3 regions of the Bacillus sp. XF8 genome follow, and region 3 is predicted to be linked to each of the others. Evidence: riboswitches for the same ligand, from Rfam matches in the RefSeq annotation. Region 3 holds a riboswitch; each other region holds the start of a gene.

Region 1 (10,319 bases), on a different contig from region 3:
ATTCGTATATAATTCAGGATTTCCTATTTCTTACACGGTGTATGATGCAGACAATCAAGTAATTGGTACATATAATGCTAATTCACCGTATGGTCGTGTCTTTAAAGCACAAAAAGATGGGGAGATTTCGGTTCAATTTCAGGCAGGAGTGAATTCTTCATATGTAAAGAAAATGAGCTTTACGTCTAAATTTACACTTTCTAAATACACTACTGATGTAGCAAATACAAAAAAAGTAGAGAGCGTATTAGACGAAGGAACAAGTGTATTTGAAGCCGAGATTATTGAAGTTGGTAAGGATTATGTAGTAGTAAAATCTGAGGCATTAAACTCTGGGCGTTCTGAAGTGGATACAGGAACAATCTATTTTCAGGCAACAAAAGTTCCGGATGTAAAAGTAGGAGATCAAGTTAGAGTGAAGGGGATGTTTATAGGACATGAATGGTCAAATAGTTCTGTTGATGCTTCTATTGAAAAGTTAAATACAGAAGATGTTTGGGTATGGTCCTAAATTTTAATTTTGCTTAAAATTTATATAAATCGTAAAAAGCTTATTCCTTAAAAAGGATAAGCTTTTTTGTTATATGAGGGTATATAAATTGTAGGTTATATGTCCAATTAATACCGGAATGATTGAGTTAGTTTTCTTATAGAGCAAACCATCAATTATAGCTAATTAATTGTAAAAAGAAAGCAGTCTTTTTGTTAGTAATAAAAAAGATTGCTTTCTTTTTCTATTACTATAATTTAATTATTTAAAACTTCTTATAAAATAACTCGCATCATACCATGTTTTTGCAACACTCATAGCTAAAATTATAGATACATAAAAAAGAACTCCTGAAATTTCATTTCAACATTTTCATGTAGAGAGCATTTTTACTGTATACATTCCAAAAACAAATAAATACTAAATGATGAATGACCAAAGAAAGGAAGGTTTTTATTATGCCAAACTTAACAGAGCTTGAGCTTGAAAATTTACGTCATCTTATTGGGGGGCATGCGACAGTTGCGAATAAACTAGATCAGTATGCGCAGCAGTGTACAGATCCTCAATTGAAACAAATGCTACAACAAGATGCACAAGCTGCAAGAAATACAAAACAACAATTAATGTCCTTTTTAGGCTAGGAGGGTATCGGATATGAATGAAAAAGATATGGTTAACGATTATTTATCGGAATTAAATGCTAGTTTGACTAGCTATGCGAATTACATAGCAGAGTCGAATAACGAACAGTTACATCAAACGCTGATTCACATTCGTAATCAGGATGAAATGAGACAACGTAATGTATACAAATATGCATTGCAAAAAGGATATTATAAACCAGCGGCTCCTGCAAATCCATCGGTTGTTCAGCAAACGAAAGGTCAATTAAGCGCACAGTAATAAATAAAAAAGCGAGTGAATCTCGGATGATGATTCACTCGCTTTTTTGTGCATTTGTATATGTCAATAAATATGTATGAAATATTTTTCCAGTTGTAACAAATATGACGAAAACAGAGTAGAGTGTTTCACAAAATATACATAAACTTTGCTCAATGTTTCACGAAGTATCCATGGTTTCTATGGTGAGAATCTCTATAATGAAGAGTATAAAGAACAAATAAAACATTACATGATTACATAGGAGAGATTCTTATGAATAAAAACACAAGAAAAATCGCAATTATTGGTACTGGATTAGTAGGATCAAGCTGTGCGTATTCAATTGTGAATCAAGGTATCTGCGAAGAGTTGGCATTAATTGATATAAATCATGAGCGTGCAGTTGGAGAAGCGATGGATTTATCGCACTGCATTAACTTTACAAATACAAGAACAAAAGTATATGCAGGCGATTATGAAGACTGTAAAGATATGGACATTGTAATTATTACAGCAGGTCCAGCTCCAAAACCAGGACAAAGTCGTTTGGATACTTTAGGAGCAAGCGCGAAGATTATGGAAAGTGTTGTAGAAGGTGTAATGGAAAGTGGATTTGATGGCATCTTCTTACTTGCATCAAACCCAGTTGATATTATTACTTATCAAGTTTGGAAGTTATCTGGATTGCCACGAAATCGCGTGATTGGTACTGGAACATCATTAGATTCTTCTCGATTAAGAACTATTTTATCTGAAATGCTAGAAGTTGATCCTCGTAGCGTTGACGGTTATTCATTAGGTGAGCATGGTGATTCACAAATGGTAGCTTGGTCTCATGTTACAGTCGGCGGGAAACCAATCTTGCAAATTTTAGAAGAGCAAAAGGAACGTTTCGGTGAAATTGATTTAGATGACATTGTAGAAAAAACCGCAAAAGCTGGTTGGGAAATTTATAAACGTAAAGGGACTACTTATTACGGTATTGGTAACTCACTTGCTTATATTGCACGTTCTATCTTTAATGATGATCATCGTGTAATAGCTGTTTCAGCAATTTTAGATGGTGAATATGGTGAGTATGATATTTGTACAGGTGTACCAGTAATTATTACAAGAGATGGCGTGAAAGAAGTTGTAGAACTAAACTTAACAGAAAATGAAGAAAGCCGATTTGCAAAATCGAATGATATTTTACGTGACTACATGAAAACAATCGGTTACTAAAATAGGAGAAGGTGAAACAGATGAAGGAATATATAATGTCTCGTGTCTTTAAAGGTTCTGCCGGAATTGCACAAGGTATTTTCGTATCCCTTGGAATTGGTTTGCTTATCGAAAATATAGGAAGAATTGTTGATATTCCGATGTTAATTACGATCGGAGTCGTCGCGAAATCACTTATGGCACCAGCAATTGGAGCAGGAATTGCTTTTATGCTTGGAGCAAACGGACTTGTCATTTTCTCAGCGATGGTTGCCGGGGCGATTGGAGCAGGATCCATTTCGATTACTGAAGCTGGTCTAATCATTAAAACTGGTGAACCGATTGGTGCGTTATTAACAGCAACTTTAGCAGTTTATATTGGTAAACGATTAAGCGGAAAAACTGCTTTAGATATGATGCTCGTTCCATTTGCAGCAATATTAGGTTCTGGTATAGTCGGTATTTGGTTATCTCAAAATATTAGTCCTGTCTTAAATGCAGTTGGCGCATTTATTAAAGATAGTTCAGCTGGTAGCCCATTCATTGCATCTATCGTACTTGCGGTTGTTTGGGGACTATTACTTATCTCTCCAGCGTCATCAGCAGCTTTAGCAATTGCACTTAGCCTAGATGGTGTTGCAGGAGGTGCGGCACTTGCAGGATGCGTCGCTCAATTTATCGGATTCTCTGTTATCTCTGCGAAAGAAAACAATTTAGGTGGTATTTTAGCACAGGCACTTTGTACTCCGAAAGTACAATTGCCGAACATTACTAAAAATCCAATGATTCTCATCCCAACTGTCGTTGCCAGCGCCATTGTGGGTCCTGTATCTGCACTGATCTTCCAACTAGAAGCAGGTAAAGAAATTGCGGGTCTTGGATTAAGTTCTCTTATTGCACCAATTAATTTAATTTCCAGCCAAGGATTCGGCGTTGTGCCAGCGATGGTTATCACTTATATCGTAATCCCAGTAGCTGTTTCATATATTCTTTACATGGCATTACGAAAAGCAGGCCGTATTCATTCTGGTGATATGACTGTGCCACAATCTTAAGTCACAACCCCCAATCTCCTTTATATAGATAAAAGCAGACTGAAGAAGCCACAGTCTGCTTTTTTAGTCACATTTTATAAGTTTGTCTTACTGGAATTGTAACAGTTTCTTTTTTATTTACTAGTAATAATTGTACGCCGAAGTATAGTGTGCTAGCGACTGCCATACCTGAAACGGCATCTAAGAAAGCGTGCTGCTTTGTAAACAGTGTCGATAAAATAATAAGTGTTCCAAAGAAAGTAAGAATGAAATATTCTAATTTGTGCTGTTCTCTTCGTTTATAAGCCGCTAACATAATCACAAATGTTGTTAGGACGTGGATGCTAGGGAAACAGTTTACAGGCTGATCAATACTATAAATATAGCGCACTAAGTCGGAGAACACGTCTGTGCCTACAACTGTAGGTCTAGGGACCGTTGTTTGCCAAAAGTAATAAATTGAAAAACAAGCAAGTTTTCCGAGGATAACGCTGCTTAATGTTACATAGTACTGTTTGCGATCTTTAAAGCAGTAGTAAATGAGTGCACCGTATAAGTATGGAAACCAAAGTAAATAAGGAATAATAAATGCCTTCACAAATGGAATCCAATCATCAATCATAGTCGTTACATCGACGGCATGAACGCCAGATTTATTCAGTACATCGTAAAGGGGGCTTACGAGTACGAGTAGAAGTATATAACTTAATGGAAGAAAAGATGAAAGTTTATATTTTTTCATGAGTATCACCTATGTTTTAGTAATGTAAGTAAATCCAATTGATTATAATATAGAAAATCAAAATGGGCTATTGATTTTACTTACATTTTCTTGAATTAACCTTACATTTTTGTCACTTGACTTTGAAAATGGAGGGATAGGGATGAAGCGTTCACTAAGTTTTTGTTTTCTTATATTGTTATGCCTCGTGGGAGCTGGGTGTGAAAAGAATAAGGTTGTGCCATCTGCTTTAGAGTATAGCGGGAGAGCACTAGTAATTGGAGTTGTCGGCGAAGCACCAAAGGATACGTTTAGAAATATAAAGTTTGTACAGGTGAAATTAGATGAAATGAAGGAGAAATCTGATAAAGTCGACGGATTTCTGGTTATGAAAGAACATTTTGAAGAGGCATCAAAAGAAAAATATACAGATCTATTTTTAGGGTTAAAAAAGCCAGTGTTTTTTATCGGTTTAAAGGATAGACCATATTTAATTTTTACTAAAAAAGATTTAGATTATAATAATACACCGAGAGATGAAGAAATGATGTATACACAAGGTTTTGTAAATATGGGTAGCAGTGAAGGGCAATTTTGGGGCACTGGTTTATACAATGATACGATTTCAGAGCAAAGTATTCATAATATGTATGTATACGTGTTTCAAACGATTGCGGATTATTTGAGTAGACAGTGAGGAGCCTATAGCTTAGGCTTCTCATTGTTTATTTTTGTGTTAAATAAACGTTTGTTTAAGATGTATGTTCGATGTGAATGAATGCATATTTTAAGGGGTGTTTAGGTCATTATTAAATCAAATAAACGTTTGTTTAATATATATGTTCGGTCTAAATTATACGTAATGAATGAAGAGGAGGACTTTTATATTTATTTTTTTATATGAAATCTTCTTAAATACCGGAAAAATAAGAAAAATTTGCAGGATTAAAGAAAGTTGTCACGAAATAAGTTAAAGTTTGGAGAAGAATCGTTTGAAATAATAAAATGTTTTCTATATGATAAAGGTAAAGGTTAGTAAAAAAGTAGGTGAATTTATGACAGTAACATTTTATTCATACCCAAAGTGTGGTACATGTCAAAAAGCAAAGAAATGGTTTGAGGCAAACGATGTAGCATATGAGATGATTCATATTGTTGAAAATCCACCGTCAAAAGAAGATTTACGTAATTTACATGCAAAAAGTGAATTGCCATTAAAAAAATTCTTTAATACAAGTGGAATGCGTTACCGCGAGCTTGGCTTAAAAGATAAGTTAAAGGATGCAAGTGAAGACGAAATGTTTGAGCTTTTAGCATCTGATGGCATGTTAATCAAACGTCCGATCGTAACAGATGGCACGAATGTAACACTTGGTTTTAACGAAGAGCAATTTGAAAGTGTGTGGAAAAAGTACCAATAAGGTATTTTTACATAATTAATACATTCACTGGAGGTACAGTCATGAGCATTCCAAATCATTTACGTTACTCTGAAGAACACGAATGGGTAAAAACTGAAGGCAACCAAGTTGTTATCGGTATTACTCATTTTGCACAAAGTGAGTTAGGCGATATCGTATTCGTTGAACTTCCTGAAGTAGGTGCAACAATTGAAGCTGACGAGCCATTCGGAAGCGTAGAATCTGTTAAAACAGTTTCTGAATTATACGCACCTGTAAGCGGTAAAGTTGTAGCAGTAAACGAAGACTTAAGCGACCAACCAGAACTTGTTAACGATTCTCCGTACGAAGGTGCATGGATGGTTAAAGTTGAACTTTCTGATGCAAGTGAAGTTGAAAAGTTATTATCTGCAGAACAATACGCAGAAATGACAAACCAAGACTAATTCTAGTCGACAAAAAGGACAGCCTGTGTGCTGTCCTTTTTATTTTGTATTACATGAACGAAAGAGCGGCTCGCTTTTCTTTGTCTAGCTCCGCCTCCACGTCAGAAGCTCCATCCCCCTCACATTCTGAGCGAGCCGTTTCCGCATTTCTTCACAAAAATAAACAGGAAACAACATGAAAATATCGAATATACTATATACTAAGGTAAGGCTGTTTCATAGTATATGGTGATCGGGTGATGACATATGGTCTATGTAGAGAAAGTCATTATTGTCGAAGGAAAATCAGATAGAAGAAAGATTGAATCTATTATTCGCGAACCAGTGGAAATTGTTTGTACAAATGGTACAATTGGTTTGTCGAAAATGGATGAACTCATTGATCAGTTTTTTGATAAAGAAGTATATGTACTAGTGGATGCTGATGCTGCAGGTGAAAAGCTCCGAAAACAATTTCGGAAAGAATTCCCGCAAGCTGAGCATATTTACATTGATCGTTCGTATCGCGAAGTGGCAACTGCTCCTTCTAATCATTTAGCGAACGTATTATGGGGAGCTGACATTGACGTTTATACAGAATATTTACGGTAAGGAATGATAGAAGTGATTGACTGGACAGGTGCTGAAGCTACAGCTCTAATAGCAGACCAAGAAAAAACAGTGTTATATGTATATACACCGATGTGCGGAACATGCCAGTTAGCGAAGAAGATGTTAACAGTGGTAGAAGCTACTATATCTGATTTGGAAATAGGCATGCTAGATTTAAACTATGCGCCGCATTTAGCGCGAGAGTATGAGGTAGAAAGTGTCCCTTGTTTACTCGTGTTTGAGCGGGGAACACTTATGAAAAAAATATATGCATTTCATTCGGTTGAATATTTATATACAGAATTACAGTAGGCGGCAAAGTTTTTGCCGCCTCGACATATTTCTTGGGAAATATGTCGAGGGATAGAAGTGATACGTTATTTGTCGAGAGAAAGTAACAGGATTGCTGTTTGGTAGGATGGAATGGTATTAGTAGAAAGTGAAATGAAGGATGTGACTAGAATGGGATTATATTCGTTGCTTCAATCATTTGTAACGTATGCCAATAACCAATATCATCTAGAACCGCTTCTTCGGCAAGGAGAAAAAACGATTAATTTTCGTTTTGGAGATGAGTGTTGCTCACTTCAAATTTCAAGAGAGTATATACAACTTTTGAAGAGTGCGAAGGGAACAGAGCAAATTGTTTGCTTTCGAGAGGAAGATTTACGTCGATTAGTTACTGGAAATATTCGGTTGCAAACACTATTGCACAGCGGGCGTGTTCAATATAATGGAACGTATCGTACGATGTTATTATTAGAATCCGTATTTCATATATGTAAACCAATGCAAGTAGGCGCTTAATATTCTGAAGTTTTGTTTTTTGAGAATTTTTTTGTTGACATAGTGGATGTATGTTGATACAATTCAATTCATAAAATATAGACAATTTAATAGATTTTAAATCAGACGAAAATTCAATCTGATTTCTCTTATCAAGAGAGGTGGAGGGACTGTGCCCTGTGAAGCCCGGCAACCGTCAACATTTATGTTGAAATGGTGCCAATTCCTGCAAAGCGATTGCTTTGAAAGATGAGAGGAAGGGATAATGTTGATATACGCATATAAACCTTTCTGCTCATACAAAAAGCAGAAAGGTTTTTTTATTGTTTGAATGAGGAGGACATTCAAATAATAAAAAGAATCGTTAAATAATTTAGCCCGGCGGCAAGATTTTTGCGTCCTGCATGAAAAGATAAAAAGAATTTGTAGGAGCAGAGCTAAACGAGCCGCTTACGCTTTTTAAGAAATCCAGTTTCAGCAGCTAGAATGTTCGGTGGCTTCGCTTCTTCCTGCGAGGTAAAAAGCGCCTCTACGTCAGAAGCTCCATCCCCCTCACATTCTGAACGAGCTGCTTACGCTTTTTAAGAAATCCAGCTTCAGCGGCTAGAACAGTCGGTCGTTTCACCCCTTCCTGCGAGGCAAAAAGCGCCTCTGCGTCAGGGGTTCCAACGCCCTCTTGTTCTAAACAAGCCGCTTACGCTTTTTAAACAAAAAAGGGGTGAACACCATGATCCTATTGGAGAACGTAAAGAAAATATATAAATCAAAAAACGGTGATGTGACTGCTGTAGATGACGCCAATTTAAAAATAGAAAAAGGTGAGATCTTTGGTGTTATCGGATATAGCGGCGCTGGTAAAAGTTCTTTAATCAGATTGTTTAATCAATTAGAGAAACCAACTTCCGGACAGATTACGATAGCTAATCGTGTTATTTCAGCAATTACTGGGAATGAGCTTCGAAAGGCAAGACAAGAAATCGGAATGATTTTTCAGCACTTTAACTTACTTTGGTCACGAACTGTACGTGAAAATATCGCTTTCCCACTTGAGATTGCAGGGGTTGATAAAGTACAGCGAAGCAAGCGCGTGGATGAGTTAATCCGCCTTGTTGGATTAGAAGGAAGAGGCGATGCATATCCATCACAGTTAAGCGGTGGACAAAAGCAGCGCGTTGGGATTGCGAGAGCATTAGCGAATGATCCAAAAGTACTTTTGTGTGATGAAGCAACATCGGCACTGGATCCAGAAACGACAGATCAAATTTTAGATTTACTATTAGATATTAATAAACGCCTTGATTTAACAATCGTATTGATTACACATGAAATGCATGTCATTCAAAAAATCTGTAATCGCGTTGCGGTAATGGAAAAAGGGAAAATCGTAGAAAGTGGTCCTGTACTAGATGTATTCCGCAATCCAAAGCAGGAGATTACAAAACGATTTGTACAACAGTTAACGGATTCTGAAGATACAAATGAAGCGATTGAGAGTTTATTGGAAAAATATCCAGATGGAAAAGTTATTCGTTTGCAGTTTATTGGTGATTCCGTAGAGCGTCCAGTGCTTCAAAGATTAATGAGGCGAGAGGATATTGAAGTGAGTGTACTTCAAGGGAATATCGCACAAACGAACAATGGGTCTTATGGAAATTTAATTGTTCACTTAAATGGTGAAGAAGCAGCAATCCAGCAAGCAATAGCAGGAATTAATCAGGAGCAAGTAGAGCTGGAGGTGATTGCACATGGATAAATTATTATCAAACGTTGATTGGAGTAAAATGCTAGAAGCGACAGGTGAAACATTATATATGACGGCAATCGCAGCACTTGCCACATTTGTATTCGGTCTTATTTTAGGACTATTACTCTTTATGACATCTAAAGATAACTTGTGGGAAAACAAAGCGATTCACACAGTGATTGGAGCATTTGTAAATATCTTTCGTTCCATTCCATTTATCATTTTAATTATTTTATTAATTCCATTTACGAAAATTCTTCTTGGAACAATTCTTGGGGCAAGCGCAGCACTACCAGCTTTAATTATTGGAGCAGCACCATTTTATGCAAGGATGGTTGAAATTGCACTTCGCGAGATTGATAAAGGGGTAATTGAAGCTTCAAAAGCAATGGGGGCAAAAACGAGCACGATTATTTGGAAAGTATTGATTCCGGAATCCTTACCAGCACTGGTATCTGGTATTACTGTAACGACAATCGCTCTTGTTGGTTATACAGCAATGGCTGGTGTTGTCGGTGCTGGAGGGCTTGGCACACTTGCTTATTTAGAAGGATTCCAGCGCGGAAATAACGATGTGACAATTGTTGCAACAATTTGTGTATTACTCGTTGTCTTCTTGCTTCAATGGATCGGTGATTTTGTTACAACTCGAATTGACAAACGGTAAATTTATTAAAAGGGAAGGGTGTTTACAGCATGAAAAAATTATTACTTTCAGCACTTATTACAACATCAATTTTTGGTTTAGCTGCTTGTGGAGGAAAAAGTGAAGATAAGCTTGTTGTCGGTGCTTCTAACGTACCACACGCTGAGATTTTAGAGAAGGCAAAACCGTTACTTGAGAAAAAAGGTATAGAATTAGAAATTAAGCCATTCCAAGATTACGTACTGCCGAATAAATCATTAGCGGATAAAGATTTAGACGCAAACTATTTCCAGCATATTCCGTATTTAGAAAAAGAGATTAAAGACAAAGGATATAAATTTGAAATAGCGGGTAAAATTCATTTAGAGCC
Region 2 (10,319 bases), on a different contig from region 3:
GTAACCATTGAACACCAATTGTAAGTACACCTGCATTCTTCCCTGCAAGAATATCTGCGTCACTATCTCCTATGAATACTGCTTGTTCTTTTGTTATGTTTAATACGTTTAAGACGTGGGCGATTCCTTCTGGATCAGGCTTTGGTTTTACGACGTCATCTCCAGTGATGATGCAATCAAATAAGGAATGTAACTCCAATGCCTCCAAAGAAATATTTAAACTTCTTCGAGCCTTTCCTGTTACGATGGCTAACTGGAATCCTCTTCGCTTTAAATCTAATAAAAGATTAGCTATTTCAATATTTTTGTCTACGTACTTATGATGTTTTTCTTTATACCATTCATAATATTTTTCAGTGGCAGCTTCTTTATGGTGAGAAATCAAATTAGAATGAATAATACCGACTTCACTTGGACCAAACATGGAAAGAATATCTGATTCGGTTAAAGTTTTATTGTCAAACTCCTGAAAAACGTTTTGAAATGAGTAATAACATAAAGGTAATGTATCGGCTAATGTTCCATCAAAATCAAGAATAATTGTACGCAGCATTTTCCCACTCCTTTAAACATAATTGTTGGTGAAACTTTAAGGTTAAGTGAAAATAAGTCAATTTAAGTGTTTTTATGTGTTATAATTAAAGTAACTTAAAATGACTTAAAAGTAAATAGAATCAGGTGATAAGATGAATCAAGATGAAAGATTAATACGAATAACAGATTACTTGAATGACCATAAAACAATGAGTTTGAAAATGATGTGTGAGTTGTTTCGTGTTTCAAGAGATACAGCACGAAGAGACATTGTGAAGCTTACAGATGAAACCGCAATTGTTCGGACGCACGGCGGAGTAGCGTTACCTTCTTTTCACCATAAAATTTCGGATTACGTAAATCGTGAAGAGAAAGAGGCTGAGTATAAGGAGCCTATTGGAAAAAAGGCAGCGTCTTTTGTACAAGACAATGAAATCATTTATCTTGATGTCTCTACCACGGTTAATTGTATGACACCCTTTTTAGAAGCAAACAATGTAACTGTTGTGACGAATTCAATTGATACGGTGAATCATTTAGCAGGTAATTCGAACGTAAATATTCATATTTTGGGTGGACAATTAAATAAACAATCTCGTCACGTAACAGGATTTGCAGCTATGGAAAAGTTAAAGGATTATCATTTTGACAAAGTATTTATTGGAGCGCCTGGGTTTACAGAAGATGGTGTTTACTATGCGTTTGAAGAAGATATTTATTTTAAGCGCGAGTTAATCAAACAAACGAACCAAGTATTTTTACTCATTGATGCTACAAAGTTTAACCAGCGTCAAAACTTTAAAGCATTGCGGTTAGAAGCGATTGACACGATTGTTACAAATGGTAACATTCCAGAGCGTTTAAGTGATGTTGTGAAAAATCATGGTATTGAAGTCGTGCTGGGAGAGTAGTACAAGAAAAAGGGGGACATGGAGATGAAGGGAATTATCTTTGATATTGATGGCACAATTCTAGATACGGAGAAGGCTGTATTGTATTCATTGCAAACAACATTGCGGAATGAAGGGATTCATTACGACTTAGAAGAGTTACGGTTTGCATTAGGAATCCCTGGAGTTGCCGCGTTACAAAAATTAAGTGTAGCGAATATAGAAAGGGTTCATGAGAAATGGATTAAGAATATGGTGGAATTTAAAAATGAAATAAAGGTTTTCGAGGGAATCGAAGAAGTGATACAAGCGGTAGCTCCATATGATATTCGAACAGGAATTGTCACTTCGAAAACAAGACAAGAATTTGTTGATGATTTTGAACCATTTGGACTACACGGACATTTTGAACATTCTATTTGTGTGGAGGATACAAACAAACATAAGCCACATCCAGAACCATTAGTAACATGCTTAAGACAATTGAATATTGATGCTAGCGAAGCAATCTATATAGGTGATTCCCTGTATGACTTACAATGTGCGAAACAAGCTGGAACAAAATTTGGTTTAGCTTTATGGGGAGCGAAAACAACAAAGGGATTTGAAGAAGCCGATTATGTTTTTCAAACCCCTCATGAGATTTTGAAGGTAGTAAAAAGAGATATGTAGATTCAGCTACATATCTCTTTTTAAATGAAAGAAAGTGTGAGAATTCGCATTTAATACCACCATCGTTTTTGAGGTAGCAAAACAACGTCTGCGTCAAAGTTTTGTATAAACCAATCACGCATTAATGTTTTCTTAACTAAATATTCAGAAGCTGAATGTGACACACCGATAAGCGACATATTTGTTTCTTTCACATAATCCATAATTAATGAATATTTGTATCTGCCGTAATCATTATCGATGTGACAATGAATTTCTCCAGTGATATAGGCTTCAGCGCCTTTTTCTTCTGCTTCTTGGAGAAGATCTATTTTATCACCGCATCCAGCGATAATTGCAACTTTTGTGATAGATTCATGGCGTTTGCCTTCGAAGTCTACATATGGAATATAGAAGAGTTCTTTTAGATGTTGTTCGAGGTTTCTTGTTGTTGTTTCATGTATTTCGCAAATGAGTCCACATGGTATATCTTTATCATCATAAGCAAAACCATCTACTACATCGGCCTTTAGAGCTTTAGCAATCGCAATGCTTGTTCCATATGTTTGATGATGATCCATTGGGCCATGGCATGTATAAACAGAAAGATCTTTATCTTTGATTTCTTGTAAATAGTGCGCTGGGATTGGTACAAAGCCTCGTCCAGATTTTCCGAGAGGATCACCGCATTCCATTACAAGGGGGTGATGCATAAAAAGTAAATCACCTGGTTTCGATTGTGAGATGAATTTTTCAAGAACATCATCTGTTGGGAATACTGCTAAAAAGACAGTATTTACAGTTTCAGCACCTTTTATCATAAGTCCGTTAAAATTCTCTACAAAGTCTGCTTCAAAAAATTGTTGCCAAGGAAAATCGATTGGATCGTATACAGCCGGAATAAAGCGACTGAAGGCACCGTCTTTTCCGTATTTTTTGATTTGAAATAAAGAATCTAGTGCAGGTTGGATTTCTTTTAAAGCTGGCATAATACATCCTCCTTTATCAAATACATTGTATAGTAGTCTTAATTTTCTGTATACAATAAATGGATAGAATTTATAAAAAGAATGGTACAATATAAGAATTATCCCGCTATTTGCGGGCAGTAATACTCCCACCTCAAAATTCGGCGAAAGCATTGTCCAGCTCTAGCGGCTAGAATCTCCGGTCGTTTCGCCCCCTCGGACGAGGCAAAAAGCGCCTCTCTGTCGGGTGCTCCAACGTCCTGCGATTCTGAGCGAGTCGCTTCCGCTTTTCTAAAGAAGTTAGGTGGGAGATAAACTGCCCGTAAAAGCCCGATTGGTGCGGGCTGATAATCAGTGGGGGATGGAGAAAACCCCCACTGATTAAAGTTTCACTTTATGTAAAGAGGTAGGAGGAAATGGTATATGTACGTTACTGTAACAGATGCAGCATATAAAAAAATTATGGATACGATTCCAAGTGAAGCAAAGTTTATAAAGTTGTTTTATGATAATGAAGGATGCGGCTGTGTGATGAGTGGAATTATTGATTTAGTGGCTGTATCAGAAAAAGATGAACGTGATGTAGAGATTGAATCAAATAAATTGCAGTTTATTGCGGATCGCACAAAGCTTGTTTTTATGGATGATAAGTTGACTGTTGATTTACATGAATCAGGGGGACATTTTCAACTGAAAAGTCCAAGTCAATTTTATAATCCAAACATGAAACTTCATATTCGAGTGTAACTGATTAAGAAGGAGCGAATCATAAGCTCCTTTTTCTTATGAAACTTTTTAGCTAATTAAATGTACATTAGATTGAATTTTCTGTATAATCTTTTGTGCGGAGGGGATACGCATGAGAAGATGGGGGATTGAATTATTACTTTTAAGTGTTGTTATTATTTGGGGTGTAAATTATACAATTGGAAAATACGGACTTGAAGAATTTTCAGCAATTGAGTTTACTGCGCTCCGGATGATTGCAGCAGGACCGCTATTATTATTACTTACATTTTATATTGAAAAGTCATTGCATATGGAATTAAGAGATATACCGAGGCTCATTGTAGTTAGTGTTGTGGGAATTGTGCTGTATCAAACATTATTTATGGAAACCATCAAATATACATCCGCTACGAATGCTTCCTTACTCATTTCTATTTCACCTATTTTTACAACGATGTTTGCGGTTTTTTTGAAACAAGAGAAGTTTTCCCAGAGAAAGTTAGTCGGTTCTATTATAGCCTGCACTGGTGCAGCGCTTGTGTTATTAGCTGGACATTCACTTGCTGGTTCTTTTTATGGAAATGGAATTGGGCTCATTACATCGATATGCTGGGGGCTATATCCAGTTTTAGCAGGACCACTTATCAAAAAATATTCAGCACTCCGCGTGACGGCATGGTCAGCAGTTGTTGGAGCGATTCCGCTCGTTATACTGAGCGGATGGCATACTTTTTCGTTGCCATTTCAAATTGAACAAGGGATGTCATGGTTTGCGCTATTATATTCTATTTTCTTTGTAACGGTATTCGGTTTAGTTATGTGGTATATTGGAGTTCAAAAAATTGGGGCTTCTCATACGATGGTGTATATGTATATTACGCCATTTGTTGCAGTTGTATTTGCGGCGGTATGGGCGAAGGAACATATTTCGCTGCAACAAATGATTGGCGGATGTATTATTTTTCTCGGTTTATGGTTTGTGAAATCTGAAAAACTTGAGACGCAGTCTGCCATATCAGAACATATATCAAAATAGGAAAACAGATCAGTTATGGTCTGCTTTCCTATTTTTTTATTTTTGGTAAAAATATAAGGAACAAAATAGCAGTAATAAGTGGAATTAAGTTGAGACATGGTATGCGAAACAGTGCAATGAGAATAATACCCGGGAGAAGGACACCGAGGACGGCATAGAAAATACTATGTTTTTTTGTGTACCAATATAACGAGAGTCCTATAAGTGCAGGGATAATAAGGTGAATGAGAGCCATTAAAAAATAAATCATTAGAAGCCCCCTTTTTTGTGTACTTACTACATGCATGTAAATTGAAAAACTGACGTAAAACTTTTCTTTTTAGGCGGGGGAGAGGAGCCGCTTATGCATAGAAGCGGTCAGATCCTTTTTTCGCTCCATGCCGAGTGAAAACAAAAGGAGAAAACGCGTGGAGGTCTCTTTTTGTTTCCAAGAACATGGTTTATATATTGGAAAATTAAAGTGGATATATATACATCATATCCATATTTTTGTAGATTGATATCATTTTTTTGTAAATCTATGAAAAAATGTTTGCAAAAACGTCACAAATTGCTCCTGCTTCCAAACTAGAAATCTTGTATAATATTATTTCTGAAAAATATTTTAACAACGTAAACATAGTGGTTATGTTGTTTTTTCTTTGAATGTAACAGATAAAGTCTGATGATATGTAAATAAGATGATAGTGATAAAGGAGAACTGCATGATTAGTATGTCACTAAGGTCATTTAAAATCCAAATGTATTATTTGCTAGGCGCGATGCTATTAGGATGGGCGATGACACCTTTTTCTGCTCACTTTTTAGGCGTTGGGATTGGTTTACTCGTTAGTATGTATTGTGTTTGGATTTTAGGAAGACGTATTGAAAAGCTTGGAGATAGTATTGTAAAAAAGAGTAAAGCACCAACACTTGGTATGATTAATCGGTTCGCAGCAGCGATACTAGGCGCGATTATTATGTATGAGATTGAACACCATATGGTCATGTGGGCATTTGCTGTGGGGATTATGGGTGGTTATTTCTTAATCGTTATTAATTTAGGATACTATAGCATGAAAGATGCGAAGAAATAAATACAAGAACCTTTTCTTTTAGGTGGGAGAGAGCGTCCGACCATGGGTAGAAGCGGACAGTGCCTTTTTTCGCCCCATGCCATGTGAAAACAAAAGAAGAAAGTGAGTGGGGAATCTGCTTTTGTTTTCAAAGCCGCGATTTATATGAGGAAAAATCAAAGTGAATATATAGAAAGAAGCTTACGTTTTTAGCGTAAGCTTCTTTTTTATGTAAGTATGTGTAACCTGTAAAGCCGCATGGGTTTTGTCGGTGAGTACGCGAAACTTTCAGGTTACAATATACTTATTCATATGAGTAAAGGTCATTCAGACAGTAAAGGTTCAATTAAGCGATTGGGCCACCTAATTTGATAATGTTTTCAGAAACGTTCTCGAACTTCTTGAAGTTTTCTTTGAATTTACCTGCAAGTTCGATTGCTGTTGCTTTGTAAGCAGCTTTATCAGCCCATGTTTGTTCAGGCATTAATACTTCATCAGGTACGCCTGGTACATGAAGTGGTACTTCAAGACCGAAGACGTCATGCTTCGCTGTTTCAGCGTTATCAAGCTCGCCGTTTAATGCAGCTTGCACCATTGCACGAGTGTAACCTAAGTTCATACGTTTTCCAACGCCGTATTCGCCGCCAGTCCAGCCAGTGTTCACTAAGAATACTTTTGCATCATGTTTCTCGATCTTTTCACCAAGCATTTCAGCATAGCGAGATGCATCGAGTGGTAAGAATGGAGAACCGAAGCAAGTTGAGAATGTCGCTTGCGGAGACGTTACGCCGCGCTCTGTTCCAGCTAGTTTACTAGTGTAACCGCTTAAGAAATGGTACATAGCTTGCTCTTTATTTAATTTACTGATTGGAGGTAATACTCCAGATGCATCAGCAGTTAAGAAAATAATTGTATTTGGATGTCCTGCAACACTTGGTACTACGATATTATCAATCGCATGAATTGGGTATGCAGCACGCGTATTTTCTGTTAATGCAGTATCATTATAATCTGCAATACGTGTTTGATTATCAATTACAACGTTCTCAAGCACTGATCCAAATGTAATTGCATCAAAAATTTGTGGCTCTTTTTCATGAGAAAGGTTAATACATTTCGCGTAGCAACCGCCTTCAATATTGAACACACCGTTATCAGACCAACCGTGCTCATCATCACCAATTAATTTACGGTGTGGGTCAGCAGATAATGTTGTTTTACCTGTTCCAGATAAACCGAAGAATAGAGCAACATCGCCTTCTTCACCTACGTTTGAAGAGCAGTGCATAGATAAAATATCTTGTTCTGGAAGTAAGAAGTTCATAATAGAGAAGATAGATTTTTTCATTTCTCCAGCGTATTCAGTACCACCGATTAATACGATGCGTTTTTCAAATGAAACCATAATAAATGCTTCAGAGTTTGTGCCGTCAATCGCTGGATCTGCTTTAAAGCTTGGTGCAGAGACAATTGTAAACTCAGCTTCATGATTCGTTAATTCTTCTTCAGTTGGACGAATAAATAATTGATGTACAAATAAATTGTGCCATGCATATTCGTTAACAACTTGCAATGGAAGACGATAGTTACGATCAGCACCAGCGAACCCTTTAAATACGAATAATTCTTCTTTTTCTTTTAAGTATTCCAATACTTTTGTGTATAATTTATTAAAATGTTCTTCAGAAATCGGTTGATTTACAGGTCCCCAAGCAATTTTGTCTGCAACCGATGCTTCTTTCACAATGAATTTATCTTTAGGAGAACGTCCTGTATATTTTCCTGTAGAAGCAGAGACGGCACCAGTAGAAGTTAATTTTCCTTCGTTTCTCATTAGTACTTTTTCCACTAATTGTGGAACGCTTAGTTGAATCTGTGCGTTGCTTCCGTTCAGTAATTCATGTAATCCAATTTGGACATTCACAGTACCCATATTTATATACCATCCTTTTCATTTTAATGAAATTTTTCTCGTAATCCCCATCAAGAGTATAACACAATTATATAAATAATGTATACTATTTATTTATTTTTGTTTGTGTGAATGTATTATTTTCCTATTAATATTTTGTTCGACACGAAATGCGAAAAACTTGTAGGAATATGTGAATATTAATTGACAAATGAATATCATTTCTTTAGTATAGGTTGGGACGGATACTCTCTTATCCCGAGCTGGCGGAGGGACAGGCCCGATGAAGCCCAGCAACCTCACTTGTAACGGTAATAAGCAAGTGAATAGGTGCTAAAACCTGTGCGAGGCGAACGGTCTCGAACGATAAGAGCGAAGGGCAAAAAGCAGTATGCAAGTAGCAAATTAAACCTTTCCTCTATAATTAGGAAAGGTTTTTCTTTATACTTGTGTGGGAGAATAAATGAATGTCGCAGTTTGTGGCAAATTAAGGATGAGTTCCGTACAATATATACAATTACTGTAGGGAGGTTTACCACATGACAAAACAACGTCATCTGTTCACATCTGAGTCTGTAACTGAAGGACATCCAGATAAAATTTGTGACCAAATTTCTGATTCAATTTTAGATGCGATCTTAGCAAAAGACGCAAATGCACGTGTAGCTTGTGAAACAACAGTAACAACTGGTTTAGTATTGGTAGCGGGGGAAATTACGACTTCTACTTATGTAGATATTCCAAAAATCGTCCGTGAAACAATCCAAGGTATCGGTTATACTCGTGCAAAATACGGATTCGATGCAGAAACTTGTGCAGTTTTAACATCTATCGATGAGCAATCTGCTGACATCGCTATGGGTGTTGACCAAGCGTTAGAAGCACGTGAAGGTCAAATGACTGACGCTGAGATTGAGGCAATTGGTGCAGGAGACCAAGGTTTAATGTTTGGTTTCGCATGTAATGAAACAAAAGAATTAATGCCACTTCCAATCTCACTTGCTCACAAATTAGCTCGTCGTTTAACGGAAGTTCGTAAAGATGAAACATTAGAATATTTACGTCCAGACGGTAAAACGCAAGTTACAGTTGAGTATGATGAAAATGGTAAACCAGTACGTATCGATACAATTGTAATTTCAACGCAGCACCATCCAGAAGTTACATGGGAAGAAATCGATCGTGATTTAAAAGAACAAGTAATTAAAGCTGTCGTACCAGCAGAATTAATGGATGAAGAAACAAAATTCTTCATTAACCCAACTGGACGCTTCGTAATCGGTGGACCACAAGGTGATGCTGGTTTAACAGGACGTAAAATTATCGTTGATACTTACGGTGGATATGCTCGTCACGGCGGCGGTGCATTCTCTGGTAAGGATGCAACAAAAGTTGACCGTTCTGCAGCATACGCAGCTCGTTATGTTGCGAAAAACATCGTAGCAGCTGGCCTTGCTGAAAAAGCAGAAGTACAACTTGCATACGCAATCGGCGTAGCACAACCGGTATCAATTTCAGTTGATACATTCGGCACTGGTAAAGTATCTGAAGAAGTACTAGTAGAGCTAGTTCGTAGTAACTTCGATCTTCGCCCAGCTGGTATCATCAAAATGTTAGACTTACGTCGCCCAATTTACAAACAAACAGCAGCTTACGGACACTTCGGACGTACTGATGTAGATCTTTCATGGGAACGTACAGACAAAGCAGCAGCTTTAAAAGAGCAAGCTGGTCTATAATATAAAAAGGAAAAAGCTTTGCGTTTTTACGCAAAGCTTTTTTATTTGTAATTTGTCTGCAGTAAGGCGAAAAGCTCAATATCATGCCATTTTCCATTTCGAAATACAGCTTCTTTACACGTACCTTCATGTTGAAATCCAAGTTTTTTATAAAGGTGTATCGCTTTATCATTAAATGAAAATACACGTAAGGATATACGGTGTAAGTTTAATTCTAAAAAGGCATAGTCTAATAATAAAGTTAATGCTTCTTTTCCGTACCCTTGCCCCCAGTAATCTTTCTTTCCGATATCGATGATACATTCTGCATTTCGATTATGTGGGTCAATATTAATTAAAGATGTGATTCCGATTGGAAGGCTACCCTTTTTCTGTTCAATAATATAACTTTTTGAGGTGGAAGAGTGAATGATTTGTTTGCAAAACTGTTCTGTTTCCGAGAAAGAATATGTATCGAGATTGAGACTGGTAGTGCTCATCACTACTATATCATTTCGCCAATGGTAATAGGTTGGAATATCACCTTCTGAAAATTTTCGTAAACGAATCCGATTTGTTTCGAACAAGTGAAAAACCTCCTTTATTTCACTTCATTACTGTGGGTTTTACGTACTCCAGCACAAGAACTGCAATACACTTCTAGCTCAAGTTCAATATACTTTTTTATATTTGCCATTCCACTCGCTGGAAAAGGCATATGAATCTAAGCTTTTTTATACGTTTTTATTTCTTTCCCGCATGACTTACAAAGTGTCGTTTTTTTACGGAACATGGGATATCATCCTTTCTTCTGACGCGCTTTTCC
Region 3 (10,319 bases):
AGTGCTAAACTTGGATCATATTTATTATTTTCAATTGCATTTATCGTCTGTCTTGAAACTTTACATTTATCAGCTAATGCACCTTGTGAAATATTATTTTCAGTGCGCAATTCGTAAATTTGATTTTTCACATCTTTTCTCCTAACCTGTAAAATCGTTTTTACAACATCAGTATATATTTGGTACATGGAGTTGTCAAAAAATTCCCATACAAAAAAGAAGCGTAAATCGCCCCTTTTCTAGTAAAATTCCTACACCAAAGAATCCGTAAGCCCCTTTTGATTTCCATCCTCTTTTTTATTTCTGGCTTCTTCATTTATTCTCATACGTAAAATTGGTAAAATCGCGAGTAGAATAAGTGACATCGCTATACAAAATACAATAATAAGTGATGTCGCTTCTTTTAATCCCCCAGCTAGTGAATTTCCAATTAGCATAGTTCCCATAAAAAGTGGTAAAATTGTACCATTTACACGTCCTACCATATTCTCCGGTACGAGCTGAATCATAAGCGTTCCAACAACAATGTTAACAGCGGCTAAACAAATTCCCGTTCCAAATCGCATGAAACTAGTAATCCAAAATGATGTAGATACTCCTTCTACGAGAAAGGAAATCCCCAATACTAGCAAGCCAAACACAAACATTTTTTTCGGATGTACTTTTGAAGCAAAAACTGCTGCAACGATGCCTCCAATTAGCATACCTATTCCATCAGCTGCTGCTAAATATTGAACAGCCTCCTTTTCCATTCCTAACCGTTCAATAACAAGAAATATTTCTAATGGATTTGTTAATCCTACCGCTAACCCCATAATCGCGAAAGTAATTGTAATCATACATAAATTTTTTGTTTGAAGGACGTACCTCCATCCTTCTTTTATATCATTCCATAATGAGATACTTTCAGGCTTCTCTTTTTCTATCCATCTTGGTAAAAACGAAAGAGTAATAGCCGATAACGCAAACAATCCAATTAAGCTATATAGTGAAGTAAACAGTCCCAGCTGCGTATACACAATCGATCCTACAACTGGCCCGAAAATTATAAATAGCGACTGCACTGTTTGGTTTACTGCAATTGCGTTTGCAACATGTTTTTCTTCTACATAGCGTTTAAATATTCGTGACGATGAAGGCTGAGAAAATTGTCCAACAATTGCTGAAACAAGAGTTGCAAAAAATATAGCCTGCCAATAATCAATTTTTAGCAGTAAAACAATCCCTATAATAGATAACGTACTTAGCATATCTCCAGCTACCATCGTTCTCTTAGGATTCCAACGATCTGCTAGCGCACCACCAATGAATGAAAAAATAAAAATAGGTGCGTATTCCATAACTGATAATAATGAAACTGAAACGGGATCATTATTTGTTCGCTCCATAATGAAATACAAAAGTGCCATATTCCGAATCCAAATCGCAAACTGCTGCAAAATATCAGACGCCATAACAAGCGTAAATGCTCGATTTTTGAGTAAATCTTTCATGTTATTCCTCCTTTTTATAAACCGACCGTTCAGTCTATTTTAATGTGAAAGAAAAGCTGCTGATTTATGATTCAGCTGCCATTCCTTGTAGCAATACATCAATTGCTTTTTTGTAAATTCGCTTCATTTCTGCAGAATCTAACTCGTAGTAAAGTACCCCAAGCCCAGATAGTAAACCATTCACAATATACATAAGATCCCGGATATCTCCTTGACGGAATTCTCCAGATTTTATGCCTTCCTCAATTAATTTCTCAAAAACACCATATGATGCTCTTGCTAAAACAAGCATTTCATCTAGAATCTCTTTGCTTACAACTTGACTCATAGAAAATTCTTCAACTGCGCTAAAAATAGGATGTTGTGTATCCTCTACATGGTACTCAGCAAGCCCATATAATTTTTCAGTACTCGTACGATACTGCTTTTCTTTTTCATTCCATTTTTCAAGCCAATCATACGTATGCTGTTTTACTACAAATAAAAATAATTCTTCCTTGCTTTTAAAATGATAATAAATGCTACCTTTACTACGTTCAGTAATTTCACAAATATCTTCCATAGATGTTGCAGCGTATCCTTTTTGTGAAAACAACTCTTCTGCTTGATACGCTATTTCTTTTTTTATCTCTTCTGCACTTTTTCTCATGTTCACACCTCACAAAACCGACCGCTCAGTCTAATAATAGCAAATATAAAACCTCTTTTACAAGAGGCTATATTCCTTATTTATTAATACATTACACTTAAACAAACGTTTGTTTAGCTGATTCTATACGGGTTCAAGCCAACTAATCAAACGTTTGTTTAAAAAGAAATACGCCCATAAAGAGCGTATTTCTCATTAATCTCCACCGCCACCACAGCTACCACCATCTCCACCCGAAAAACCGCTATCTCCTCCAAAAGAACTCCCACATTCGTTTGAACTATCACTATCAGATCCTGCAAAGAAAAATGGTGTAGAAGTAGCTGTAGTTGTCGTACTATCACCATTACCTGTTTTATAAAGATTTACTTTCCGCTTATTCGATCTTATTGATTTTACAATCATTCCAATTAAAACTAAAAACAATAATGCCGCTATTACAAATCCCATATCAAATACCTCCTTTATTTTTTTAATAACTGTAATGATCGTTCTATCTTCTCTAAGGAAATAAATCTTGACTCACGAAGTATCTCTTTTCCTTCATGAAATAATAAAATGGTTGGAGCTGTAAATACTAAATACTTCGCTGAAATTTCTTTCATATCCTGTAGTGATATTACAATGTTTTCTACAGCATGATATTGTTTCAATAAGTGATTTACTTTCTCTAACATCACATCACAAACACCACAATTTTCGGTTTTTATGAATAAAAGTAATAACCTTTGCTCTTCAATATATGCTACTAATTCTTCTATCATTTGAAATTTTCTCATGTTACCCCTCTTAGCGTAATTTACGAAACACTTGATTTTGGTACATACGAAATGCTGAATTTCCTTTTATTTTTCTCTTCTCCATTAACTGTTGAAATCGAAGCGTTTTTTCTGTTAACTCTTCTTTTAATTTTGCTCTCTCCGTTTCATCGTAACAACAAGCTATTAAATCTTCTATTTTCAATATATCCTTTTGTAATTCCATCTCTGCCGGAATCATACCAGCGTTTTTCAAAATTTTGTAGCTCATTCTTAGGTCTGGAGGTACCATTGAAAGGTCTTCTAATTGCAGTGGTTTCCCTTTACCTGGAAGGTCATCAAGATCACCATTATTGATTGATTGACGAATTCTTTCTTCAGCAATGCTTAAGAAAACATCCACTTCATTCCCTCCCTTACATATTTTTACTATTATTTTACATGAAATTTCATATCGCTGCTATGATATGAAACAATAACTTCAAACAATTTTTTCTCAAATTATCCTCTAAATTAAAATTTTTGAATCGATTTGACTAGATATATATATATAATTCGCATTATAGCTATTCTTATAATTGAGAAAATCCTTTCTGTATAAATAAAGCGTTTACACAAAATCTTACATTTGTTACGATGTAATCAATCTCCCTTACTTGTATAGACTTCGTGACATCTGTTCGTTTCGGTAGTCTAGACATTTTTACGTCTAGATTCATTTTGATTTATTGGCAATAGCCATTAAATATATCTTTTTATTTAGAAAGGGGAAATGATTATGAGGTCAAAAAAAATCACATTCTTGTTCCTATCTCTACTACTCTTCCTACCTCTTTTTCTTACAAACTTTATCACTCCTAGTTTTGTATCAGCAGACTCCTCCAAAACAAATCAAAAGATTATTGGATACTTTCCTTCTTGGGGTATCTATGGCCGCAATTATCAAGTTGCCGACATCGATGCATCAAAGCTTACTCATTTGAACTATGCTTTTGCTGATATTTGCTGGAATGGCAAACACGGGAATCCTTCTACACATCCTGACAATCCTAATAAACAAACATGGTCCTGTAAAGAATCTAGTGTACCATTGCAAAATAAAGAGGTACCAAATGGTACTCTTGTGCTAGGCGAACCTTGGGCCGATGTTAATAAATCTTTTCCAGGCTCGGGTACAACATGGGAAGATTGCGACAAGTATGCTCGCTGCGGAAACTTCGGTGAGATGAAACGTCTAAAAGCAAAGTACCCTCACTTAAAAACAATTATCTCAGTTGGAGGCTGGACGTGGTCTAATCGTTTTTCTGATGTAGCTGCCGATGAAAAAACACGGAAAATATTTGCAGAATCTGCAGTCGCCTTCATTCGTGAATATGGTTTTGATGGTGTAGATTTAGATTGGGAGTATCCAGGCGTTGAAACCATACCAGGAGGAAGTTATCGTCCTGAGGATAAGCAAAATTTCACATTACTCCTTCACGATGTCCGAAATGCTTTAAATAAAGCAGGCTCTGAAGATGGAAAACAATATTTATTAACAATTGCGTCAGGGGCAAGTCAGAGCTACGCTGATCATACAGAGTTGAAAAAGGTTTCCCAAATCGTGGATTGGATTAACATCATGACATATGATTTTCACGGCGGATGGGATACAACTTCTAATCATAATGCTGCATTATACGGAGATCCTAAAGACCCAGCAGTTGGTACAAAGTTTTATGTCGATGGAGCTGTTGAAATTTATAAAAGCGAAGGTGTACCAGCCGATAAAATTGTATTAGGTGTTCCTTTCTATGGTCGTGGCTGGAAAAGTTGCGGAAAAGATAACAACGGACAATATCAACCTTGTAAACCAGGAAGTGATGGGAAACTAGCTTCTAAAGGAACTTGGGATGATTATTCTACAGGAGATACAGGTGTATATGATTATGGTGATTTGGCAGCTAACTACGTAAATAAAAACGGCTTTGTTCGATACTGGAACGACACTGCTAAAGTTCCATATTTATATAATGAAGCTACTGGAACATTTATAAGCTATGATGACAATGAATCTATGAAATATAAAACGGATTATATAAAAACAAAAGGTTTGGGTGGGGCAATGTTTTGGGAATTAAGCGGTGACTGTCGCACCAGTCCAAGATATAGTTGTAGTGGCCCAAAACTGCTTGATACGTTAGTTACAGAATTACTAGGTGGACCTATTAACCAAAAAGATAATGAAGCCCCAACAAATGTGAAAAATATTACAGTCACAAATAAGAATTCAAATCTAGTCCAATTATCTTGGACTGCATCTACTGATAATGTTGGTATCACAGAATATGAAATAACCTCTGGGACTGAGAAATGGACAGCAACTACGAATAGCATTACGATTAAAAATTTAAAACCAAATACAGAATATACTTTTTCAATTGTCGCAAAAGATGCGGCTGGTAATCAATCACAACCGTCCTCTATTACTGTCAAAACCGATGATGGTAGTACAACTCCACCAGGGGGAAATGGTAATGTGACATTTTCAGTTACTTCAAACTGGGGAAATGGCTACAACTTCTCTATTACAATTAAAAATACAGGAACAATCCCTATTAAAAATTGGAATTTAGAATTTGATTACAACGGAAGTTTAACACAAGTTTGGGACTCTAAACTTGTAAGTAATACAAATAACCACTATGTTATTACGAATGCAGGATGGAATGGTGACATTCCTGCTGGTGGAACAGTTACAATTGGTGGTGCTGGGACAGGAAATCCAGCAGAGATTCTAAATGCTGTGATATCTGGAAACTAAATAAAAGACGATATCTCTTCTTTATTGAGATATCGTCTTTTATCAATCTTTCTTTAATTTTCTAGCAATCCCATTACCTAAAGACTGTAATCCTTGAACAAGAATAATCAAGATAAAGACCGTTGCATACATAACTTCCGGTTCATACCGTAAATGACCAAATCGATATGCTAAATCTCCAAGTCCACCTGCACCTACCAGTCCAGCCATTGCCGTTGCACCTATTAGTCCAATCGTTGCGATCGTTAAGCCAAGCACAAGAGATGGACGCGCTTCTCTAACCATAACGTGCCAAATAATTTTCACAGTAGAAATCCCCATCGCTTGATATGCCTCAATTACACCACGATCCACTTCTAGTAAAGCTGTTTCCATTAAACGTGCAATATAGGGAGCTGTAAATACAACAAGCGGTACAATCACACCTTTCACACCAATTGAAGTCCCCATAATCAGCTTTGTAAACGGTAGAATGAAGAATAATAGAATAATAAATGGAATAGAACGAATGACATTAATAATTGTATTAAAAATAGGGTATACAACTTTATTCTCTAGTTGACCACCAGGCCTTGTTAAAACAAGTGTTACTCCTAGTGGTAATGCAATAATAATTGATATAAGTAGTGAAATTGATGTCATTTGAAATGTTTGAATCGTTGCTTCCCATATCATCTTACCCCATTCATCCCAAAAGGACTTGTTTCCCATACTCTTCCCTACCTCCTTCTACAATGATCCCTTGTTCCTGTAAAAATACTAAAGCTCGGTGTATCTCGTTTTCTTCACCTTGCATATGAACAACGAGCTTACCATACGCTTCATGTTTTAGTTGTGTAATATTGCCGGATAAAATATTGGGATACACTTGAAATCGTTTTGTAGCAACAGCCAATGCTGGTTCTCCTGAAGAGTTCCCTATAAACGAGAGTGTTACAATCTCTCCAGTATTTTTTAGCTCTTTCTGTACTTCTTCTGGAATTTTGGCTGCAAAAGCGCTGTTCACAAATTTTTTCGTTGTTACATGTTGTGGATTTGTAAAAATGTCTTTTACTGTGCCACTCTCAATCACAGCCCCATGCTCCATTACAGCAACTCGATCACATATACGTTGTATTACATTCATTTCATGTGTAATTAGCAAAATCGTAATGCCTATTTTCTCGTTGATTTCTAATAACAAATCTAGAATAGAATCCGTTGTTTCTGGGTCTAATGCACTTGTCGCTTCATCACTTAGCAAAACTTCTGGTTCATAGGATAGTGCACGCGCAATCGCAACACGTTGTTTTTGACCACCAGAAAGCTCACTTGGATATGCATCTTTTCTATCAAAAAGGTCAACAATACGTAAATATTTTTCTACTCTTTTTTCAATTTCAGTTTTTGAAATCCCAGCTAGACGTAAAGGTAATGCAATATTTTCATAAACATTGACTGTTTTTAATAAATTAAATCCTTGAAAAATCATCCCAATTTTTTGTCTCGCCTTCGCTAACTCTTTTGTAGACAAATTTGTTAAATCTTTTTCATTTACAATGATATTTCCTGTTGTTGGCTTTTCTAATACATTGACACAACGGATTAATGTACTTTTACCAGCACCACTATATCCGATGATTCCAAACACTTCTCCTTTTTCTACTTTAAGAGAAGTTGGTTTAAGAGCTTCAACCTTACCTTTTTTTGTTGTAAATACTTTGGATACATTTTTCAATTCAATCATTATAGTCAGCTCCTACCAAGACGGCAAAACAGAACCATCAAATTTTTTCTCAATAAACTCTTTTACTTCTTTAGACTGATAAGCTTTCTTTAATTTTTTTACAGCTGCATCATCCTTATTCTCTGTACGAACAACCACCCAGTTTACATATGGTGAATCTTTTCCTTCACGGAAAATAGAATCTTTAGCTGGACTTAGTTTCGCACCTAATGCAAAATTCGTATTAATTGCTGCTGCTTTCACTTCATCTAGCTGCGTTGGTAATTGTGACGCCTCTAACTCAACAATTTTCAAATTCTTCGGATTCTCAATCACATCTTTTGCAGTTGCTTTCTCTGTTGCTTTTGGATCAACCTTTAAAACACCTGCTTTTTCAAATAATTTTAATGCCCGAAGTTCATTCGTTGGATCATTTGGTACAGCAATTGCATCTCCATCTTTTAACTCTTTTACATCTTTTAAGTGTTTAGAATATACTCCCATCGGGAATGTTACCGTTGAAAACACTTCTGTCAATTTCATATTACGCTCTGCTTTAAATACATCTAAGTAGGACTTCGTTTGATAGCTATTCACATCAATATCTTTTTCGTCTAACGATACATTGGGCGCTACATAATCATTAAATATCTGTAAATCAACTTGTAATCCATCTTTTGCCGCTACTTCTTTTACTTTTTCAAAAATTTGTTCATGTGGTCCCCCCGTTACACCAACTGTAACCTTTTTCTCATCTAGCGCTTTTGCTTCCTTATTCGAATCCGCACTACATGCGCCTAATAATAATACCGCTCCACTTACAATACTTAGCACCAACTTCTTCATATAAAATTCCCCCTCAATATATCTGTTCTTAAACAAAAAACACCTCTCAAATAAGAGAGGTGTCGAATAGACAAAATAAGCTCCTCTCTTATCTTCCAAAACGAAAATCGTTTTGCAGGAATTAGCACCTTAGCTTATTATTCATAAGCTCGGTTGCCGGGCATCATAGGGCCAGTCCCTCCGCCACTCTGGATAAGAGTATCTGTATTAAATTTTCCAAAAGTTATGGTACTAATAGTAAATCTTACAAAAAATTTTGTCAATCATATTTTTCTGAATATAAACTTTTTACAAATAACAAATCAATTCAGCTAGTAACCATTTCTAGAGATACTATCAAAGTTTCTGATTGATAACCATATACAAGTTATCCTCATAATGAATATACTAAATAAAAGTAAATACTTTATACTTATATACGAAAAGAGGCTATATTGTATGCAGGAAAAAAATGCTATACAAACCCTACTATTATCTCAGATAGAAAAACTATCCCAATCCTTTCATTACGACTTTTTATATGAAGAGGGACAACAAGGAACACTATGCCAAATCCTTTTACGAGATGATAACGGTTCTATCGTAGCAACACCACTTAGTTTTCATATGCTGATAAATGAAGTTGCTGGGAAAGGCGAACTTATTTTTTATCATGAACATGGTGAATTTCATCGCCAAAAATTTGATATTTATACGGAAGACAGTATTGTTAAATTACTATTATTCATTCAAGAACGATTACAAGTAAACCAGTAAATAATCTGAAAGCAGCTACTTAACATGTAGCTGCTTTCGCAATTTTCTCACTAAAATATTTTATGCCTTTCCCATGATGCTCCTAAATAAATAGCTCTCTTATTTTTTAGTAACATCCATTTCCTCTAGATTCCAAACTCGAGTCACCCAAGACTCGTAAAAAGAAGGCTCATGAGAAACGAGTAAAATGGTTCCTTTATATTGTGCTAGTGTTTCTTTTAATGCTTCTTTCGCATACACATCTAAGTGATTCGTTGGCTCATCTAAAATTAAGACATTACTCTGCATTAACATAAGTTCACATAAACGTACCTTCGTTTGCTCTCCACCACTTAAAAAACAAAGAGGCTGTCGAATATGCTCTTCTTTTAAACCACATCTTGCTAAAGATTGACGAATTTCTTTTTGCGTCATATCTGGACGTCTTGACCATACTTGCTCAAGTGGTGTAATTTCTGTAGCAAATTCTTCTTGTGCAAAATATGCGGGCTTTACTTTCTCTCCAATACGAACTGCCCCACTTAATGGTTCTAGTTGTCCTAGTAACGTTTTTAACATCGTTGTTTTTCCTATTCCATTATGACCAACAATCGCAATTTTTTCGCCCCTTTTTACTTGTAAATCAAATGATGGAAATAATGCTTCTGTATAACCAAATTGTATTTTTTCCGCTTGTAATATACGACTCACAGGTTCAGTGTGAACTTGAAAATGAAAACGCGGCCTTGGTGCACCGTCAGGATTTTCAACTATTTCCATTTTTTTTAATACTTTTTCACGGCTTTTTGCCTGCTTCGCTTTTCGGATTTTATTTTTTTGAATAAAACTCTCTAAATTTGCAATTTCCTTTTGCTGTCTTGCATAAGCTGCTTGTAATTGTTGCTTCTGCAATTGGTAACTTTCTAAAAATCTTTCATAATTCCCCGTATAGCGCTTTATTGTTTGCCCTTCTAAATGATAAATAACATTCGTAATATGGTTTAAAAACGATTCATCATGGGAAACGACAATATAAGCATGCTCATACGCTTGTAAATACGCTCTTAGCCAATCTATATGAACCGTATCTAAATAATTTGTTGGCTCATCCAGCAATAAGATATGTGGCTTCTCTAAGAGAAGCTTTCCAAGTAATAACTTTGTACGCTGACCACCACTTAATTTTGAAACATCTTTTTTCATACCTAAGTCTAACAAGCCTAAACCGGCTGCTACTTCCTCTATTTTTGTATGAACTTGATAAAAATCTGAACCCTCTAGTATATTTTGTAATTCTCCATATTGTACTAATAGCTTCTCTAACTCTGCT

Evidence for each region. Region 3 has a riboswitch for S-adenosylmethionine ahead of J4P91_RS16370 (MetQ/NlpA family ABC transporter substrate-binding protein). Riboswitches for the same ligand answer to the same signal wherever they lie in the genome.
Region 1: linked by a shared signal. The riboswitch ahead of J4P91_RS20760 (methionine ABC transporter ATP-binding protein) and the one ahead of J4P91_RS16370 (MetQ/NlpA family ABC transporter substrate-binding protein) in region 3 are both predicted to bind S-adenosylmethionine.
Region 2: linked by a shared signal. The riboswitch ahead of metK (methionine adenosyltransferase) and the one ahead of J4P91_RS16370 (MetQ/NlpA family ABC transporter substrate-binding protein) in region 3 are both predicted to bind S-adenosylmethionine.

What each region holds. Positions count from the first base shown of each region.
Region 1 is NZ_JAGDQK010000035.1:82,934-93,252, reverse strand. It holds partial or broken gene J4P91_RS29770 (hypothetical protein) at 1-205, shown strand, start outside; gene J4P91_RS20815 (hypothetical protein) at 949-1,134, shown strand; gene J4P91_RS20810 (spore coat protein) at 1,148-1,396, shown strand; gene J4P91_RS20805 (L-lactate dehydrogenase) at 1,652-2,602, shown strand; gene J4P91_RS20800 (PTS sugar transporter subunit IIC) at 2,623-3,636, shown strand; gene J4P91_RS20795 (phosphatase PAP2 family protein) at 3,704-4,357, opposite strand; gene J4P91_RS20790 (hypothetical protein) at 4,500-5,033, shown strand; gene J4P91_RS20785 (arsenate reductase family protein) at 5,392-5,757, shown strand; gene gcvH (glycine cleavage system protein GcvH) at 5,799-6,182, shown strand; gene J4P91_RS20775 (toprim domain-containing protein) at 6,429-6,773, shown strand; gene J4P91_RS20770 (thioredoxin family protein) at 6,777-7,085, shown strand; gene J4P91_RS20765 (hypothetical protein) at 7,236-7,580, shown strand; SAM riboswitch class I at 7,706-7,815, shown strand; gene J4P91_RS20760 (methionine ABC transporter ATP-binding protein) at 8,287-9,312, shown strand; gene J4P91_RS20755 (methionine ABC transporter permease) at 9,305-9,970, shown strand; gene metQ (methionine ABC transporter substrate-binding lipoprotein MetQ) at 10,000-10,319, shown strand, end outside.
Region 2 is NZ_JAGDQK010000027.1:77,480-87,798, reverse strand. It holds gene J4P91_RS17250 (HAD family hydrolase) at 1-553, opposite strand, end outside; gene J4P91_RS17245 (DeoR/GlpR family DNA-binding transcription regulator) at 687-1,445, shown strand; gene J4P91_RS17240 (HAD family hydrolase) at 1,470-2,096, shown strand; gene J4P91_RS17235 (Nif3-like dinuclear metal center hexameric protein) at 2,147-3,064, opposite strand; gene J4P91_RS17230 (iron-sulfur cluster biosynthesis family protein) at 3,467-3,790, shown strand; gene J4P91_RS17225 (DMT family transporter) at 3,903-4,808, shown strand; gene J4P91_RS17220 (hypothetical protein) at 4,837-5,058, opposite strand; gene J4P91_RS17215 (ATP synthase subunit I) at 5,513-5,884, shown strand; gene pckA (phosphoenolpyruvate carboxykinase (ATP)) at 6,210-7,796, opposite strand; SAM riboswitch class I at 8,026-8,148, shown strand; gene metK (methionine adenosyltransferase) at 8,315-9,514, shown strand; gene J4P91_RS17200 (GNAT family N-acetyltransferase) at 9,556-10,080, opposite strand; partial or broken gene J4P91_RS17195 (hypothetical protein) at 10,095-10,286, opposite strand; gene J4P91_RS17190 (hypothetical protein) at 10,293-10,319, opposite strand, start outside.
Region 3 is NZ_JAGDQK010000025.1:6,407-16,725, forward strand. It holds gene J4P91_RS16325 (helix-turn-helix transcriptional regulator) at 1-188, opposite strand, end outside; gene J4P91_RS16330 (MFS transporter) at 252-1,493, opposite strand; gene J4P91_RS16335 (TetR/AcrR family transcriptional regulator) at 1,558-2,142, opposite strand; gene J4P91_RS16340 (hypothetical protein) at 2,338-2,592, opposite strand; gene J4P91_RS16345 (thioredoxin family protein) at 2,607-2,921, opposite strand; gene J4P91_RS16350 (DnaJ family domain-containing protein) at 2,932-3,303, opposite strand; gene J4P91_RS16355 (glycosyl hydrolase family 18 protein) at 3,679-5,703, shown strand; gene J4P91_RS16360 (methionine ABC transporter permease) at 5,746-6,414, opposite strand; gene J4P91_RS16365 (methionine ABC transporter ATP-binding protein) at 6,389-7,429, opposite strand; gene J4P91_RS16370 (MetQ/NlpA family ABC transporter substrate-binding protein) at 7,442-8,254, opposite strand; SAM riboswitch class I at 8,340-8,453, opposite strand; gene J4P91_RS16375 (hypothetical protein) at 8,693-9,010, shown strand; gene J4P91_RS16380 (ABC-F family ATP-binding cassette domain-containing protein) at 9,110-10,319, opposite strand, start outside.